DNA from 4 places in the Ensifer sp. GW823-FHT05D09 genome. Region 2 is predicted to be linked to each of the others. Evidence: riboswitches for the same ligand, from Rfam matches in the RefSeq annotation. Region 2 holds a riboswitch; each other region holds the start of a gene.
What was found. A riboswitch is a leader RNA that binds a small molecule or an ion and turns the genes downstream of it on or off. The one in region 2 is predicted to bind cobalamin.
Positions count from the first base shown of each region.

Region 1: linked by a shared signal. The riboswitch ahead of AC1Q80_RS04235 (aromatic ring-hydroxylating oxygenase subunit alpha) and the one ahead of AC1Q80_RS18510 (ABC transporter substrate-binding protein) in region 2 are both predicted to bind cobalamin.
Region 3: linked by a shared signal. The riboswitch ahead of AC1Q80_RS12385 (CbtB domain-containing protein) and the one ahead of AC1Q80_RS18510 (ABC transporter substrate-binding protein) in region 2 are both predicted to bind cobalamin.
Region 4: linked by a shared signal. The riboswitch ahead of bluB (5,6-dimethylbenzimidazole synthase) and the one ahead of AC1Q80_RS18510 (ABC transporter substrate-binding protein) in region 2 are both predicted to bind cobalamin.

Region 1 covers NZ_JBXAIA010000001.1:865,754-869,643, reverse strand. Annotated here, with positions in the region: gene AC1Q80_RS04245 (glycoside hydrolase family 25 protein) at 1-422, shown strand, start outside; gene AC1Q80_RS04240 (FAD-binding oxidoreductase) at 521-1,618, opposite strand; gene AC1Q80_RS04235 (aromatic ring-hydroxylating oxygenase subunit alpha) at 1,620-2,864, opposite strand; cobalamin riboswitch at 2,971-3,172, opposite strand; gene AC1Q80_RS04230 (DUF6656 family protein) at 3,489-3,890, shown strand, end outside.
Region 2 covers NZ_JBXAIA010000006.1:160,201-164,090, forward strand. Annotated here, with positions in the region: gene typA (translational GTPase TypA) at 1-390, opposite strand, end outside; gene AC1Q80_RS18505 (alkaline phosphatase D family protein) at 592-2,154, opposite strand; cobalamin riboswitch at 2,373-2,617, shown strand; gene AC1Q80_RS18510 (ABC transporter substrate-binding protein) at 2,850-3,839, shown strand; gene AC1Q80_RS18515 (FecCD family ABC transporter permease) at 3,836-3,890, shown strand, end outside.
Region 3 covers NZ_JBXAIA010000003.1:429,345-433,234, forward strand. Annotated here, with positions in the region: gene AC1Q80_RS12375 (NAD(P)H-binding protein) at 1-746, opposite strand, end outside; gene AC1Q80_RS12380 (TetR/AcrR family transcriptional regulator) at 850-1,542, shown strand; cobalamin riboswitch at 1,542-1,811, shown strand; gene AC1Q80_RS12385 (CbtB domain-containing protein) at 1,855-2,031, shown strand; gene AC1Q80_RS12390 (CbtA family protein) at 2,229-3,023, shown strand; gene AC1Q80_RS12395 ((2Fe-2S)-binding protein) at 3,093-3,890, opposite strand, start outside.
Region 4 covers NZ_JBXAIA010000002.1:580,504-584,393, reverse strand. Annotated here, with positions in the region: gene AC1Q80_RS08555 (phytanoyl-CoA dioxygenase family protein) at 70-1,263, shown strand; gene AC1Q80_RS08550 (SDR family oxidoreductase) at 1,353-2,174, shown strand; cobalamin riboswitch at 2,287-2,494, shown strand; gene bluB (5,6-dimethylbenzimidazole synthase) at 2,540-3,331, shown strand; gene AC1Q80_RS08540 (DUF2865 domain-containing protein) at 3,240-3,890, opposite strand, start outside.

The sequences.
Region 1 (3,890 bases), on a different contig from region 2:
GCTACAAGCCGGATATCCGTCAGGTTTTCCCGATGGGCAACTGGGACAGCTACGCGCTGTGGCAGTTCTCGTCAGGCGTCAATTGCGGCAAGCGCCGCTGTCCCTATCGTGTGCCCGGCACGCTCGACGACATCGACGTCAACGTCGCCGCGATGACCAGCACCGCCTTGCGGTCGATCTGGGCGGACGGTGTCCTGTTGCCGGAAAAACCGATGCCTCTCGTTCTCTTGGCGAAGGCCGACAACGGGGCCGGCGTATCCAGCTCTGCCCAGGCAAAGGCTGCGATCGAAGCCCAACCTCTGCTCATCAGCCGCGCGGAAGCCGCCAGTGCTGCGGGCGAAGGCGTCGACATGATGGCGACGGGATCGATCGATTTCGGCCGTCATGATCGCGCGGTGCGGCTGGCTGCCGCCAGCCGCTGACGGGCCTACAGGCCCGTGCGTCTTTTCAAACACACGAACGTTGCTGTCGATCTCCCAATCGCTGCAGGGAGGAACCTCCCCGCAACCATTGCCCGCGATCAGGCCTCGATCTGCACGTCCCCGAGCGGGCGCGAGCAGCAGGCAAGGATATAGCCTTCGTCGATTTCGTCGTCGAGAATGCCGCCGTTGTGGTTCATCTCGACCTCGCCGGCGACTTTCATCACCCGGCAGGTGCCGCAGATGCCGCCTTCGCAGGCAGCCCCGATCCTGACGCCATTGGCGCGTGCCGCCTGCAGGATGGTCTGGCCGGGCTTGGCCTCGATCTCCTTGCCGCTCATGGTGAACACCACCTTGGCGACCTGCGCGTCAGCATCGGTTGCCACCCCTGCCCTGACTGCGATCTCCTCGGCGGCTGGTGCTGCGGCCGGCTGGAAGCTTTCCTCGTGATAGCGGCTCATGTCGAAGCCGGCTGCCTTCAACAGCTCGCGCACGCCGCGCATGAACGGCTCCGGACCGCAGCAGAATACGGTGCGTTCCAGGAAGTCGGGCGCAAGCAGCGGCAGCTTGGCGCCGTCGATGCGGCCGCGCAGGCCGTGCCAGCCGTGCCGGGCCTCATGCCCCTCGACCACAAAGCCGAGGTTCAGCCCCGACATCTGGCGCGCCAGCACTTCGAGCTCTGAGCGAAACAGAATATCATCCGGCCGGCGCGCGCAGGAAATGAAGGTGACGTCGGTCTCCGGAATGCAGTCTGCCATCCATCGCGTCATCGACATCATCGGCGTGACGCCGGAGCCTGCCGAAATGAACAGGTATTTTTCGCCGGGATGGCGCACGAAGCTGAAATCGCCGAGCGGGCCGAAGGCCTTCAGCCGCATGCCCGGCTTCAGGTGATCGAACATCCAGCGCGTGCCGATGCTGTCGGCCTGCGCCTTGACGGTGACGGCGATCGAAAGCGGCCGGGAAGGCGTCGACGACAGCGTGTAGGTGCGCATCACCGGCTCGTCGTCGGTCACCGGCAGTTCGAGCGTGACGAACTGACCGGGCAGATAACGGAACCAGGCCGGCTTCTCGGGCCGGAAGGTAAAGGTCATCACATCCGCGGTCTCCATGACCGCGGATGTGCATTCGAGCATGTTCTGCCTGTCGATCCAGACATGGAGTTCATCGAAGTGATGGAACGAGGATGCCATCTGCATATCAGGCGACCCTAAAGAGCGGAGCGGCTTCGCCCTGGAGGCGCTGCTCCATGAACTTGCAGTACCATTCGACGAACTGCATCACACCGCCTTCGTGATCGGGCGAATAGGGCCCTGACTGGTAGGCCGGCGAGCGGATACCGAAAGCGTTTTCCTCGACGATCTGGCGATCCTGATCGTTGGTCTCGGTCCACACGTGCGTCAGTTCTTCCAGATTGTAGTCGACGCCCTCGACCGCATCCTTGTTGACCAGCCACTTGGTCGTAACCTGCGTCAGCTCAGGCCCGAGCGGCAAAACGCGGAAGGTGATCGCATGGTCGGCCAGCACATGGTTCCAGGTCGACGGATAATGGAACAGAAGCAGCGTACCGATATGCTTCTGACTGACATCCGCCGACAATTGCCGCCGCACGGCGCGGGCGCCGGACATGGTGTAACTCTCGGCGTCGTCGATCAACGGCATGCGCGCCGAGCGGAACTGGCCGGTCTCGGACATGCGGAACTCGCTCGGAAGCCCGGACGCTTCGCATTTTTCCCAATGGGCGGCGATGACAGGATCATCTTTGGCGCCTTGCACGCCGGTCGCCGTCGGGGCTTCCGGATAGGTCCGGCAAAGCTCGGGATGGTTGGCTGCGCAATGGTAGCACTCGCGGTTGTTTTCCCAGACGAGCTTCCAGTTGCCCTTCTCGATGATGGTGCTTTCGAAGGCGACCTTGGTTTCGCCGAGGCGGTGCGGCGCGAGATAGGGCGCGACCATGTCGCGGAACGGAGCGAAGTCCATCGGCTGTTCGGACAGGTTGATGAAGATGTAGCCGCCGACCGTTTCGCAGTGGATCGGCTTCAGGCTGTGGGCGGCCTTGTCGAAATCCTCGCCCATCTGACGGGCAAAGAGCAACGTGCCGTCGAGCTCGTAGGTCCACTGATGGTAGGGACAGACGAGCTTGGCCGATGAGCCCTTGTGCTGCGAGCAGACGCGGGAACCGCGGTGACGGCAAGAATTGTGCAGCGCGCGGATCGTGCCCTGCCGGTCGCGGACGATGACGACGGGGTAGTCGCCGACCTGAACGGTGAAATAGTTGCCGGCGCGCGGGACCTCGCAGTCGTGGCCGATGAACAGCCAGTCCTTGTACCAGATGCTCTCGAGATCCTGCCTGTAGTAGTCGGGGTCGATGTAGAAGGCCCGGTCGAGGCTGTAGCCGTCGCGTCGACCCTTCAGCTTGCGGAGCATATCGCCCTTGATGTCCATGTCCTATCCTCGTTGGCCTTGTTTCGGAGAGGCAGGACTGGAACCCACGCAGGCGCAATGCCTGTGCGATGACGGCTCCGATCCGGCTGCCCGCCGCAACCCGTTACGGTCTATTCGTGTCAAGGCTGGTTTCCGGGCTCAGGAGCTATCCGCAAGGACCAGCCCGGCGCCTTCCCGGACGGAACCGTCCAGTGGCTTTTTGCCGAGGCTTTCGCTCCACCACCGTTGCGGGGGCAGCGCCGGGTTTTGACCGGCTTCCCAATTCTCCGTCTTCCCTAAGAGGCGGCACCTTGAGTAGGCATATCTAATCGCGGAAGCCGTCGTCGCAGCTGCCGATTAACGACATCCAATTCCAGAAAGACGACACAGTGCATCCCGTGTCTGAAACACCACAAGGCCGACTATTTGTCATTATAAACAATGAGATAGATCAAATATTGGGCAGTTGTCGTTTTTTCCGGCAAAGCCGGCGCGAAAGCGCGAAGCCTTCGCCATTTTGCGACATCCGTTGCGGCGTCGGCTCATCCATCCTGGCCGGCGCAATGAAATCTTCCATTAACCATAATGCATTAGCGTCGCCTGACGGAGAAACCGGCCGAACCGGCAAACAGCGCATTGAAGTCCATGGCAAAGCTCAAATACTACGACGCCGCAGCCGAGAAGCTGCCCACGATCGCTCCGAAGACAGCGGTCCATACCGAGTTCCTGCGCACCGGCCGCATCGAAAGGCGGCAATGGTCGCAGCGCGAACGGCGCTATCTCAGCTATGACGAGGTTGCCCAGCGCACCGGCCACAAGCTGACGACCGCCGGCGAAACGACGCACAAGCGGATGAACGGCTTCCACACCTCGATCCAGTTTCCCAAGATGATCTTCCACCGCACGCTCGCCGGCCGGCCGCATCTGGGTTATTGCCATGTGACGGCCGCGAGAACACATCTCGCCCAATCCAAGGACGTGACCTGGTCCTTCTACTTCGCCAACTTCTTCTGCGATCTCGGCGACGAAAAGCACTTCTTCGAGCGT
Region 2 (3,890 bases):
GCGGTCGATCTTGTTGATCGCGACGATCGGCTTCAGGCCGACCTTCAGCGCCTTGCCGACGACGAACTTCGTCTGCGGCATCGGGCCTTCGGAGGCGTCGACGAGAACGATGGCGCCGTCCACCATCGACAGGATGCGCTCGACTTCGCCGCCGAAGTCGGCGTGGCCGGGGGTGTCGACGATGTTGATGCGCACGCCCTTCCACTCGACCGACGTCGCCTTGGCGAGAATGGTGATGCCGCGCTCTTTTTCGATGTCGTTGGAGTCCATGACGCGTTCGGCAACGCGCTGGTTTTCGCGGAACGAGCCCGACTGCTTCAGAAGCTCGTCGACAAGGGTCGTTTTCCCATGGTCGACGTGCGCGATAATCGCGATGTTACGAATGCTCATTTTTCGTCTCGGAAGGTTTAGGGCACGCCCCAATGGGCCACGCCGCTTTTTCAATGGTCGGGCTCATACAGGTTTTTTTGCGATTGCGAAAGGGGGGCGTGCGCAAGAGACCGGCGCCGAAGCCCCGACAGGCCATGGGTTTGCAACCGGAAAGGGTCGCGCCAACCGGCTCTGGAAAGGGATCAGTCAAAGCCAGAACGGTCATGCGACAGCGGCCGGATCGAGCGTCACGCGCCACAGTTCCTGGTCTTGCCGATCCATCAGGCGCACGGTCATCTGCTTCGTCTGGCCATTGATATCGACGATGCCGAAGAACTGCAGGCCGGCCGACGGCGGCAGGTTGCTGTCGGCGCCTCCGCCCGATGCCTTGATGAAGCGGACATCAGGGCCGAACGTCATGTCCAGCTCCTTTGGACCATAGGTTCCGGAATGCAAGGGACCGGAGACGAACTCCCAGAACGGCAGGAAATCCTTGAAGGCCGCCCGCGACGGATCGTAGTGATGCGCAGCGGTGTAATGCACATCCGCCGTCAGCCAGACGAGGTTGTCGATGGCATTGTCCCTGATGAAGCGCAGCAGGTCTGCGAATTCGGTTTCGCGTCCGGTCGGCGGACCATTGTCGCCGTTGGCGATGGCATCGGAGCCGCGCCGGTTGGCATAGTCGTCCCAGACGACGAGGCCGATGGGCATGTCGCAGGCGATCACTTTCCAGACGGCCCGCGAGGCGGCAAGCTCCCGTTTCAGCCAGTCCGCCTGGCGCCAGCCGAACAGGCCGCCATCCCCCTCCCCCTGGTTGGGGCCGCGGTAGGAGCGGAGATCGACGAAGAAGACATCGAGCAGCGGACCGTATGCGATCTTGCGGAAGATGCGGCCGGGCTGGGTCGGGACGTTGCGGATCGGCGTCATCTCGTTGAACGCCCGGCCGGCGCGGGCCGCATAGACGGCCACGTCTTTTTCCTGGTAGCGCGGATCGTCTCTGAGGTCCGTCGACGCCGACCAATTGTTCAAAACCTCGTGGTCGTCCCATTGATAAAAGGTCGGGCAGACGGCGTTGAGGTCACGCACATGGCTGTCGAGAAGATTGTACTTCCACTGGCCACGATATTCTTCGAGCGTTCGCGCCACGTCGCGCTTCTCATGCGTCACCACCCGGTTCTTCCAGATGCCACCGTCGCGCAAGGGTATCTCGTCGGGAATGGGGTTGTCGGCATAGATCGTGTCGCCGGAATGGATGAAGAAATCCGGCTCGTGCAGACGCATCGTCGAATAGGTCTTCATGCCGACGTCGTCGATGCCCCAGCCCTGGCCGGCCGTGTCGCCGGACCAGACGAAGCGGATCGAGCGCTTGCGCAAGGGTGCTGTGCGAAACCGGCCGATCACCGGCTCGGACACCCGGTTGACGTCGTAGAGATCGGTCGCGGTGAAGCGGTAGAAGATGTCCTGGTCGGGCAGGAGATCGTCGAGCGAACACTTCACCGCGCAATCCGTCTGCGGTGTCGCGGTGAGATCGGCGAGACGAACCGGATTGGAAAAGCTTTCGGTCGTCGAGTACTCCAGGCTTACCCGCGACGGCCGGTCGACCCGCGTCCACACCATGCCGGAGCGTGTGTCGACATCCCCCGACTGGACACCATGGATGAATTCCGGCCGGCCGTAACCGCGGGCATAGAACGGTGTCGCAAGACCGGAGGACGCGACAAGGCCGGCGGCACCGGCGGATAAAAGAAAGGAACGACGGGACAGCGTGGTGAGGATTTCGGCCAAACAAGCCTCCGGTTCGAGCCTCGCGAAAGCGAATTTCGCGTGTCGGACCTTTGGCTGCCCGCATGTCAGCGCGTTGACAGAGGCATGAAACAATTTGAACGGTTTCGCGACAATTCGGTGAAAGTCTGCCTTGCAGCGCTTAACGGTAAGCCGCCCCGGCACCTTCACGGCGGCGCCATTTCGACAACCTCTCGTCTTGACGTAACGCCGGCTGGAACACTAAGGGTAGCGCCGACGGTTCCCCGAAGGATGACTCTAACGGGGATTAATAGGGAACACGGTGAGGACGACCCAATAGGGACCGAGACCGTGGCTGCCCCCGCAACTGTAAGCGGAATGCCGGACACCCAAGTGGCGCGACAGCGCGCCATGCCACTGCGATCGCGTCAGACGCGTTGCGGGAAGGCAGGTGGAAGGCGCTTGATCCGCGAGCCAGGAGACCTGCCGTCAAGCAGAAGATCCAACGTCACGGGCGGGGTTGCCCGGAACAGGAGTTGTCCATGATCCGCATACCCGGCGGCTTTGCGCCCTCTTTTCCCGTTCTTCTCGACGTTTGCGATCGTTTGTCTCCCGAAATCCGACCGGCCGGCTGTCGCCGCTTCGGCTGACCCTTCGCAAGCTCACGAGAAGAGAGAATTCCCTTGAAAGCCATTTTCAATGCCGTCGGGCGCTATTGCCCATCCCTTGCCGTTTCCGTGTCCCTGCTTTTGACCGTCGCTCCCACGACCGCTCTTGCGGCCGCGACGAGCTACCCCCTGACCTTAAAGAATTGCGGCCAGGAGGTTACCTTTAAGGCGGCGCCGACGCGCACCGCCTCTATCGGTCAGAGCACCACGGAAATTCTTTATCTTCTCGGCCTCGCGGACAAGGTCGTCGGCACAGCCGTGTGGATCGGCCCTGTTATCGACGGCTACGAGGACGTCAACGCCAAGGTGCCGCGGCTTGCCGATAACGACCCGAGCTTCGAAAGCGTCGTTGCCACCAAGCCGGATCTGGTGACCGCGCAGTTCCAGTGGCATGTCGGGCCGGAGGGCATTGTCGCAACGCCGAAGCAATTCGCCGAACTGTCGATCCCCGTCTATGTCTCGCCGGCCGATTGCGCCGCCAAGGACAATTCCGCCGGTGGCGACGGCGTACGCCACAATGCCTTTTCGATGGACCTGATCTACCAGGAGATCACTGAGCTCGCCGAAATCTTCGATGTGCAGGATCGTGGGCAGGCCCTGGTCGCCAAGCTGAAGGCCCGCGAAGAAGCTGCCCGCAGCAAGATCGCCAATGCCGACGGCAAGCTGTCGGCCGTCTTCTGGTTCTCCAGCGCCGAAATGGACATCGATCCCTATGTCGCCGGCACCAACGGCGCGCCCGGCTACATCATGTCTGCGCTCGGCATCAAGAATGTCGTGTCCACCGAAGAGGAGTGGCCGACCATCGGCTGGGAGACCATCGCCAAGGCCGATCCGAAGATCGTTGTCATCGGCAAAATGGATCGCCGCCGCTTCCCGGCCGACGACTGGGAGCTGAAGATGAAGTTCCTGAAGTCCGACCCGGTCATCAGCCTGATGCCGGCGGTCAAGGCCGACCATATCGTCGTCATGGACGCACAGGCGATGAACCCGACGATCCGCACGATCGAGGGCATCGAGGTGCTGGCCGACGCGGTCGAAAAAGCCGGCCTGGCGAAGTGAGGTCAACACCTCCAGCGATCAACCGCGCGGGCGCCGTTTCGACGGCGCTCG
Region 3 (3,890 bases), on a different contig from region 2:
TCGACATCGGACGTCACACTCGAATTGCGCCCATCGAGCACCGAGGTGAAGAGATAGCGGATCAATTCGACATAGTCATCCGGCACGCCGTCGGCCTTCAGCTGCGCGGCAAAATCGTCAACCGGAACGGACTGATAGCTGATCCGACGATTGGCAGCCGCAGCGATCTCGGCCACAGCGTCGGCAAAGGTCATGAGCCGCAGGCCGGTCAGCGAATAGACCTGGCCAACATGGCCTTCATCCAGAAGAGCGGCAACCGCAACGTCGGCGATGTCGTCACAGCTGATGAAGGGTTCGGTGACCTCATCCGTCGGCAGGAAGACGGACCCGCTCACGATGCCATCGGCGAGAAAACCTTCGCTGAAGTTCTCGAAGAACCAGCTGGCCCGGATGATCGTCCAGTCAGCGCCGGAGGCCTGAAGCGCACGCTCGGCGGCTTCCGCCTCATCCTCGCCGCGGCCCGACAAAAGCACCAGCTGCTTGATGCCTGCGTCGACGGCAAGGCGTGAAAACTTGGCGATGATCTCGACGGAGCCCGGCACCGCCAGGTCGGGCTGGAAGCAGACATAAATGCGATCGACATTTACAAGGGCCGGCGCCCAGGTCGCCTCGTCGGTCCAGTCGAAAGAAGGCGACGCCGAGCGCGCGCCGATGCGCACCGCAACGCCCCGCTCCTGAAGGCGGGCCGCGACCCGCCGCCCCGTCTTGCCGGTACCGCCCAGAACCAGTGTCAGTTTGTCCGTCATCGCTTCCTCCTGAGGTTGGCCTACTAACATGAGCATCTCTCACATTTGCAAATGTGATAAATCCTCGTATTTTAGGAGTCAAGTCAAAATGTGAGCATCACTCATGAATCAAGAGACAAGCCCAACCGCGGCTCCCCCCGACGACGAGACCGCGCTGCGCCGCACGCCGAGCCAGAAGCGCAGCCGAGAGCGTGTCGAGCAGATCCTCGCCTGCGCGACGGCACTCATCCAGGAGAAGGGCAGCGACGCCATGCGCATGAGCGAAGTCGCTGAAAAGGCTGGAATTTCGATCGGATCGCTCTACCAGTACTTTCCCGACAAGGCGGCGATCGTGCGCACGCTGGCCGAGCGCTACAATGCGGTGTGCAACGAGTGTATCGCGGCCGAGCTTGCCAAGGTGACGTCGCTCGCCGAGCTGCGTGAAGCCTTCGCCGTATTGTTCGACATCTATTACGATATGTTCCTGGCCGAGCCCGTCATGCGCGATATCTGGTCGGCGATGCAGGCCGACAAGGCGCTGCGCGAAATCGACCTCCAGCAAAGCCGTGCCGGTGGCCAGCTTCTCGCCGACGTCTGGGCGCGGTTTGCGCCCGGCACGCCGCGCGAGGCGATCGATAGCGCCGCCTTTTTGATCATGCATCTCGGCGATTGCACCATGCGGCTTGCGGTCTCGGTGGACCGGGCCGAGGGCGACCAGATCGTCGAGGCCTATAAACGCATGATCCTTCGGGATTTTGTCGCGGATGGGCCGGGCGGCGGCGCAAGTTTAATTGACATCTCCGGGGTGCGATCCTAATCATCATCAGATCGATTGGTTCCCGCAACGCGAACGCGTTTCGGGAGTAAACGGGAACGTGACGGATGGACCCATGCTGGGCATTCAAATCACGGCCGACCCCGCGACTGTAGAGCGACGTGAATGCGCCGTTCCGGAGCGATCCGGAAGAAGCCACTGGAGACGAGACCGCGAGAGGGCGGACCTTGGCTCTGGGAAGGCGAGGCAAATCCAGGGTGATCTCACCCGACGTCCTGAGCCAGGAAACCTGCCAGTCGATGCGGGCATAGGGCCCAAACCGGGAAATTTCCCGATGCCATCACGGAGGTTGTCATGGCTACGTCTACAGTTTCGAGCATTCCGCTCTCCCTCAGCGATCGTCTGACCGCGGGTATCATCGCGCTTCTCATCGGCGGCTTCCTCGTCTTCGGCGCGGGCCTGGCGAATTCGGCCGTGCTGCACGACACCGCGCACGACACCCGCCACTCCTACGGCTTCCCCTGCCACTAAGCGATGCGGAGGGACGCGACATGCGTTCCGCGTCGACATAGCTGCGGACAAAAACGCTTCCGGCAAACAGCCGGACGCGTTTGCTTGCGTCTGATGCAGACCAAAGATCTGCCGGCCGGAGCCGTTCGCAGGATTGCCAATGGGACACGGCGCTGCCTGCAAGGCGCATGGCGCGCCGATATCGAGGGATATCGAAAATGATTGTCAGAACGCTTCTGGCCGCGATCGTGGCTGGATTGATTGCCGGTGTCTTCATGACCGGCGCCCAGGAACTGCGCGTCGTACCGCTGATCCTGCACGCGGAAGAATTCGAAGGCGCGGCACCGGCAGCCGGTGAACAGCCCGCCGCCCAGCCGGGAACGGCCGATCCGGCCGCCGCAAACCACGAGCAGCATTCGTCGCTGAAGGCGGTTTCGCCGATTGGCGCCCTGCTCGACGCGCTGTCGCCGATCACGCCCGCCTACGCCCACGAGGGCGAACACGAGGAAGGTGGCATCATGTTCGGCATGAGCCGCTTCTCCGGCACGCTGATCGCCAATCTGGTGACCGGCTCCGGCTTTGCGCTGCTGCTGGCCGGCGTCAGCCTCGTCATCGGCTATCCGATCACGCTCAGGAACGGCGCGCTCTGGGGCGCCTGCGGCTGGCTTGCCGTACACATGCTGCCGGCCATCGGCCTGCCGCCGGAACTACCGGGCTTCCCGGCCGCCGAGCTCGGCGACCGCCAGGTCTGGTGGCTGGCAACGGTGGCGCTTTCCGCCGTCGGCCTTTATCTGCTGGTCCTGCGCGAAGAGATCGTTGCCAAGATCATCGGCCTCGTGCTGATCGCAGCACCCCACGTCTATGGCGCGCCGCAGCCGTCGGATATTTCCAGTAATGTTCCGGCCGTACTGGGCGCCGAGTTCGCCGTGGCGGCGCTCGCCACCACGCTCGCCTTCTGGATCGTGCTCGGCGTCGTCTCGGGCTTCATCAACGACCGTTTCGCCAAGGCGTAAGCCGCCCGGCCACCGTGACAAACGAGCCCCTGATATCGCCGATATCAGGGGCTCTGTCGTTTGAGATGATCAGCCCGTCTGCGATGCAAGCAGATGCGCCTGCAATCGTTCCCGACGCTCCTGCGGCGCCAGCAGCACGCAACTGTCGCAGAAGCTGCCGCCTTCGGTTCGATAATAGAGACAGCAGCCGCCGCGCAGGCGATAGACGCGCGACAGCGCTTGATCGCCGCTCCCCTCGTCGAACTTGGCCTTGATGGCCTCATAGCAGAGCTTGTCGGAATAGAGCGGCGTGCCTTCGCGCTTGACGATCGCCAGCGCCTTGGACATCGCATCCTCTTCGTCGCTGAGCGCGCGACCGATCTCCAGGAAACCACCCGCCAGCGAATCCGCTGCCAGCCGCCATTGCGCGCCGGACGAAAGACCCGTGCGACGCTTCAGCATGGCGATGACTGGCGCCACATGCACTGCGAAGGTTTCACCGAAAGCATCCGCGTCGCCTGGGGCATTATCGCCGACCGCAGGCATGCTTAGGCTGAAATGAAACCGTTTGGCCGCCACCAGGCGCTCACCATAGGCGCGCGAAAATTCTTCGAAGCGAAGGCGGCGAACCCCCGCCACGATGCCCGCACCGAGATAGAGGCTGCCAAGCGCGAGCGCCAGTTGGTTGCCGTAGAACGCGATCAGATGGGCGGCTCGGATCTTGTCGTCCATACCGACGGCGAAACAATCCTGATAGGCGAGCCCGGCTTCGAGCCCCGCACCATCCTCGGCCCAGAACTGCGCCGCGGAAAGACCGTCGTAACCGCCAGCATCGAGCGAAAAGCCGACTTCGGGAAAGTATGGCTGCAGGCGCGCGAGCAGGTCGAG
Region 4 (3,890 bases), on a different contig from region 2:
TTCCTGCTCTATATCATGATTGGACGGCGCCTATAGTCGGGGCATCGAATGTTTCTGAGGAGGAACGGGATGAAGACCGACAACAATGCGCGCCAGCGCCTCGACCGCGTGTGGCTGAGCGAAGATGGCTGCGACATCGAAGAATTTCGTGCCGAGGTGGAGCGCCAGACGAACCTTGCGGACTATCCGCATGCGCTCGCCTGCGAGAAGAACGTGCTGATCTATGACAGCGCCAGCCTGGTTTCAGCCTGCGCGACGGCCGAGGGGCGCCGCGCGGCACTGGCCGAGATCTGCGAAGTGCTGGCGACCGGTCCAGGTGTTGCCGTGTTCAAGCACGCCTACGCCGACACAACCGTCATCGATGCCGCCAGCGGCATCTTCGATGCGATCATCGAGGAGCAGCACCGCACCAAGAGCGGCGGCGGCGACCATTTTGCCAAGCCCGGCGCCAACGACCGGATCTGGAACTCGCTCGAAAAGCACTGCCTGAAGAGCCCTGAAAATTTTGCCGCCTACTATGCCAATGCCATCATTGCACTTGTCAGCGAAGCCTGGCTTGGTCCGAACTATCAGATGACGGCGCAGGTCAATCGGGTCAATCCGGGTGGGGCGTCGCAGGCGGCGCATCGCGACTACCACCTCGGCTTCCAGAGCTCTGATGTCATCGAGCAATATCCGGCTCATGTGCACCGGCTGTCACCTGTCCTGACGCTGCAGGGGGCGGTTGCTCATTGCGACATGCCGCTTGAAAGCGGCCCAACGCTGTTCCTGCCCTATAGCCAGACCTATGTGCCCGGCTACCTCGCGCTGAAGCGGCCGGAGTTCCGCGCCTATTTCGACGAACATCACGTGCAGTTGCCGCTTGCAAAGGGCGATGTCGTTTTCTTCAATCCGGCGCTGTTCCATGCCGCCGGCAGCAACCGTTCGACCGATATCAAGCGCGTTGCCAATCTGCTGCAGGTTTCGTCGGCCTTCGGGCGAGCGATGGAGACCGTGGATCGCGTGAAGATGAGCGCGGCGCTCTATCCGGCGCTGACAGCTCTTATCGCATCCGGCGCCCTTTCGAAGGGTGAGGTCGCCAATGCGATTGCGTCCTGTGCCGAAGGTTATTCCTTCCCGACCAATCTCGATCGCGACCCGCCGCTCGGCGGCCTTGCGCCGAAAACACAGGCGCAGTTGATGCATGAGGCGCTTTCAGGAAGGTGGAGCGAGGCGGATTTCCGCAAAGCGCTTGAAGAGCAGGCACAGCGCAAGCTGAGCTGAACAGAAGATATCGCCATGACAGGTCCCCGGCGCTCGGCGGCGGGGGCCGTTCCTGTTTCGATGACACTTTCACTCCTGGGAGGAATTTCATGACCGAACAACACGGCCGTCTTGACGGCAAGGTCGCCATCGTCACCGGTGGGACGCAAGGGTTGGGGGCAACGATCGCCAGCCTGTTTGCGGAACGCGGGGCCGAAGGCATCGTCATCTGCGGGCGCAACACTGCCAAGGGAGAGGCGAAGGCTGAGGAGATCCGCAAGGCGAGCGGCGCGCAGGTGCTTTATGTCGAAGCGGATCTCGAAAAGGTCGAAGATGCCCGAAAGGTTGTCAACGCCTGCGACGCCACCTTCGGGCGGGTCGATGCGCTGGTCAACGCGGCAGCAATCACCGATCGCGGCACCATTCTCGATACAAGCCCCGAACTCTTCGACCGGATGTTCGCCATCAATGTGCGGGCGCCGTTCTTCCTGATCCAGGAGGCTGTCAAGGTTATGCGAAGGGAGGGCACTCAGGGCACGATCGTCAACATCGGTTCCATGTCGGCCATGGCCGGGCAGCCGTTCATCGCTGCCTATTGCTCGTCCAAGGGCGCGCTGGAGACGCTGACCAAGAACACGGCTTACGCGCTGTTGCGCAACCGTATTCGTGTCAACGGTCTCAATATCGGATGGATGGCCTCAGAGGGGGAAGATCGCATCCAGCGAGAGTTTCACGGTGCTGCAGCCGACTGGCTGGAAAAGGCGGCCGCCAGCCAGCCTTTCGGCCGGCTTGTCGATCCCAAGGAAGTCGCGCGCGCCTGCGCCTATCTGTCCTCGAACGAATCCGGCCTGATGACGGGGTCGGTCATCTGCTTCGACCAGTCGGTCTGGGGTGGCTATGACGGCTCGCCACATCCCGTCGCCCCGCTTTGATAGTGAGCCGCAAGGGCAGCGGTCGAAAGGTCTCCGATGTCGACCGCTGCCGAAAGGCTCGCACGGTGCCGGCGGGCACCCACCGAGTTGCTTGTCATTCCCTATGGGCTGTGCACTTATGGCGTCGTCAGGTGCCCGCGACGCGGGAGAATCGGGAATCCGGTGTCACTCCGGAACGTGCCCAACGCTGTGACGGGGACGGCTGCCCCAGGGATCTTGAGTTTTCTCAAAGTCTTGCCACTGGATCTTCATCGGATCTGGGAAGGCGGAGCGGCCGGGGGATCCGAAGTCAGAAGACCGGCCTGGCAAGATAGACCGAAACCCGCGCGGACGGCGGAAGGTTGTGCATTGTTGGGGATCGAACGATGCTGACTGACGCGAATGGCGGCCTTGCGGCCGCAGAAGCCTTTTCATTTGACGAGCGCGAAGCCGTCTACCGCGCCATCGAAACACGCCGGGACGTGCGGGATCAGTTCCTGCCCGACCCCTTGCCTGACGATCTGGTGATGCGCCTGCTCAATGCAGCGCACCGGGCGCCATCGGTGGGGTTCATGCAGCCATGGAATTTCGTCGTCGTGCGCCAGGCGGAAACCCGCGAGCGGGTCTGGCAGGCGTTTTCCCGCGCCAACGACGAAGCTGCGCTGATGTTCGATGGTGATCAGCGCGCGAAATACCGCTCGCTGAAACTGGAGGGTATCCGCAAGGCACCGCTCAGTATCTGCGTGACATGCGATCGCACACGCGGCGGCTCGGTCGTTCTCGGGCGCACCCACAATCCTGACATGGATGTCTATTCCACCGTCTGCGCCGTCCAGAATCTCTGGCTTGCCGCGCGCGCTGAAGGCGTCGGCGTCGGCTGGGTCAGCATCTTTCATGAGAACGAGATCAAGGCGATCCTCGGCATACCCGATCATGTCGTGATCGTCGCCTGGCTTTGCCTGGGCTTCGTCGACCACCTCTACCGTGAGCCGGAACTGGCGGTAAAAGGCTGGCGCCAGCGCCTGCCGCTGGAGGAACTGGTATTCGAGGAAGGTTGGGGAGCCTGCCGGAAGGCTGACGCCGCGATCAGTTGCTCTGAACCGGTTGGTAAGCCGGACCCTTGGGGTGGCGAAGGTCGATCGACGTTTCCTCCTGGGGCAGGAACGTCGGCCCGATGACCCGCACCTTGCTCTTGGCGGGATCGTAGGGGCGCTCTTCAGCGGGAACCGTCACCTTGGCAGAAGGGGCATCTGCCCCCTTATTGCCTTCGATGACGATGATCGAGGACTGACTATCGCTGGAATTGCCGCCGCCTGCCTTGGGCGTTGTTGCCACCGTCTTCGGGATCTGGCAGCCGCAGATGCCGGGCTTGCCGACGTCTCGCGTCCGGTAGGCAAAGGCGTTCGGCAATTCCCGATAGGGGCGTCCAGTCGAGGCGGAAACCATCTGGTCGCTCTCTTCGGTCGCAAGCTCGTGGAAGAAGAGCTCGGTTTCGGCACCCGGGCAGCGGGCGCGACAGGCCTGCTCGTCGCGAGCAAAGTCCGCCGGGCTCGCCTCGGACGAAATGGGGAAGAAGGCGCCGTCGCAGGTGCGCACGCACATGGTGCGAAGCGTGCCGGAATAGACGCCGCTTTCCGGAGGGTATCCGTCTGCGTCGCCATCGCGCAACAACGGCCCGTAGGATTCCTCCGGCGGCAGATCGCGCAGGATATTGCGATGCGTTTCCGGCGCGTCCGG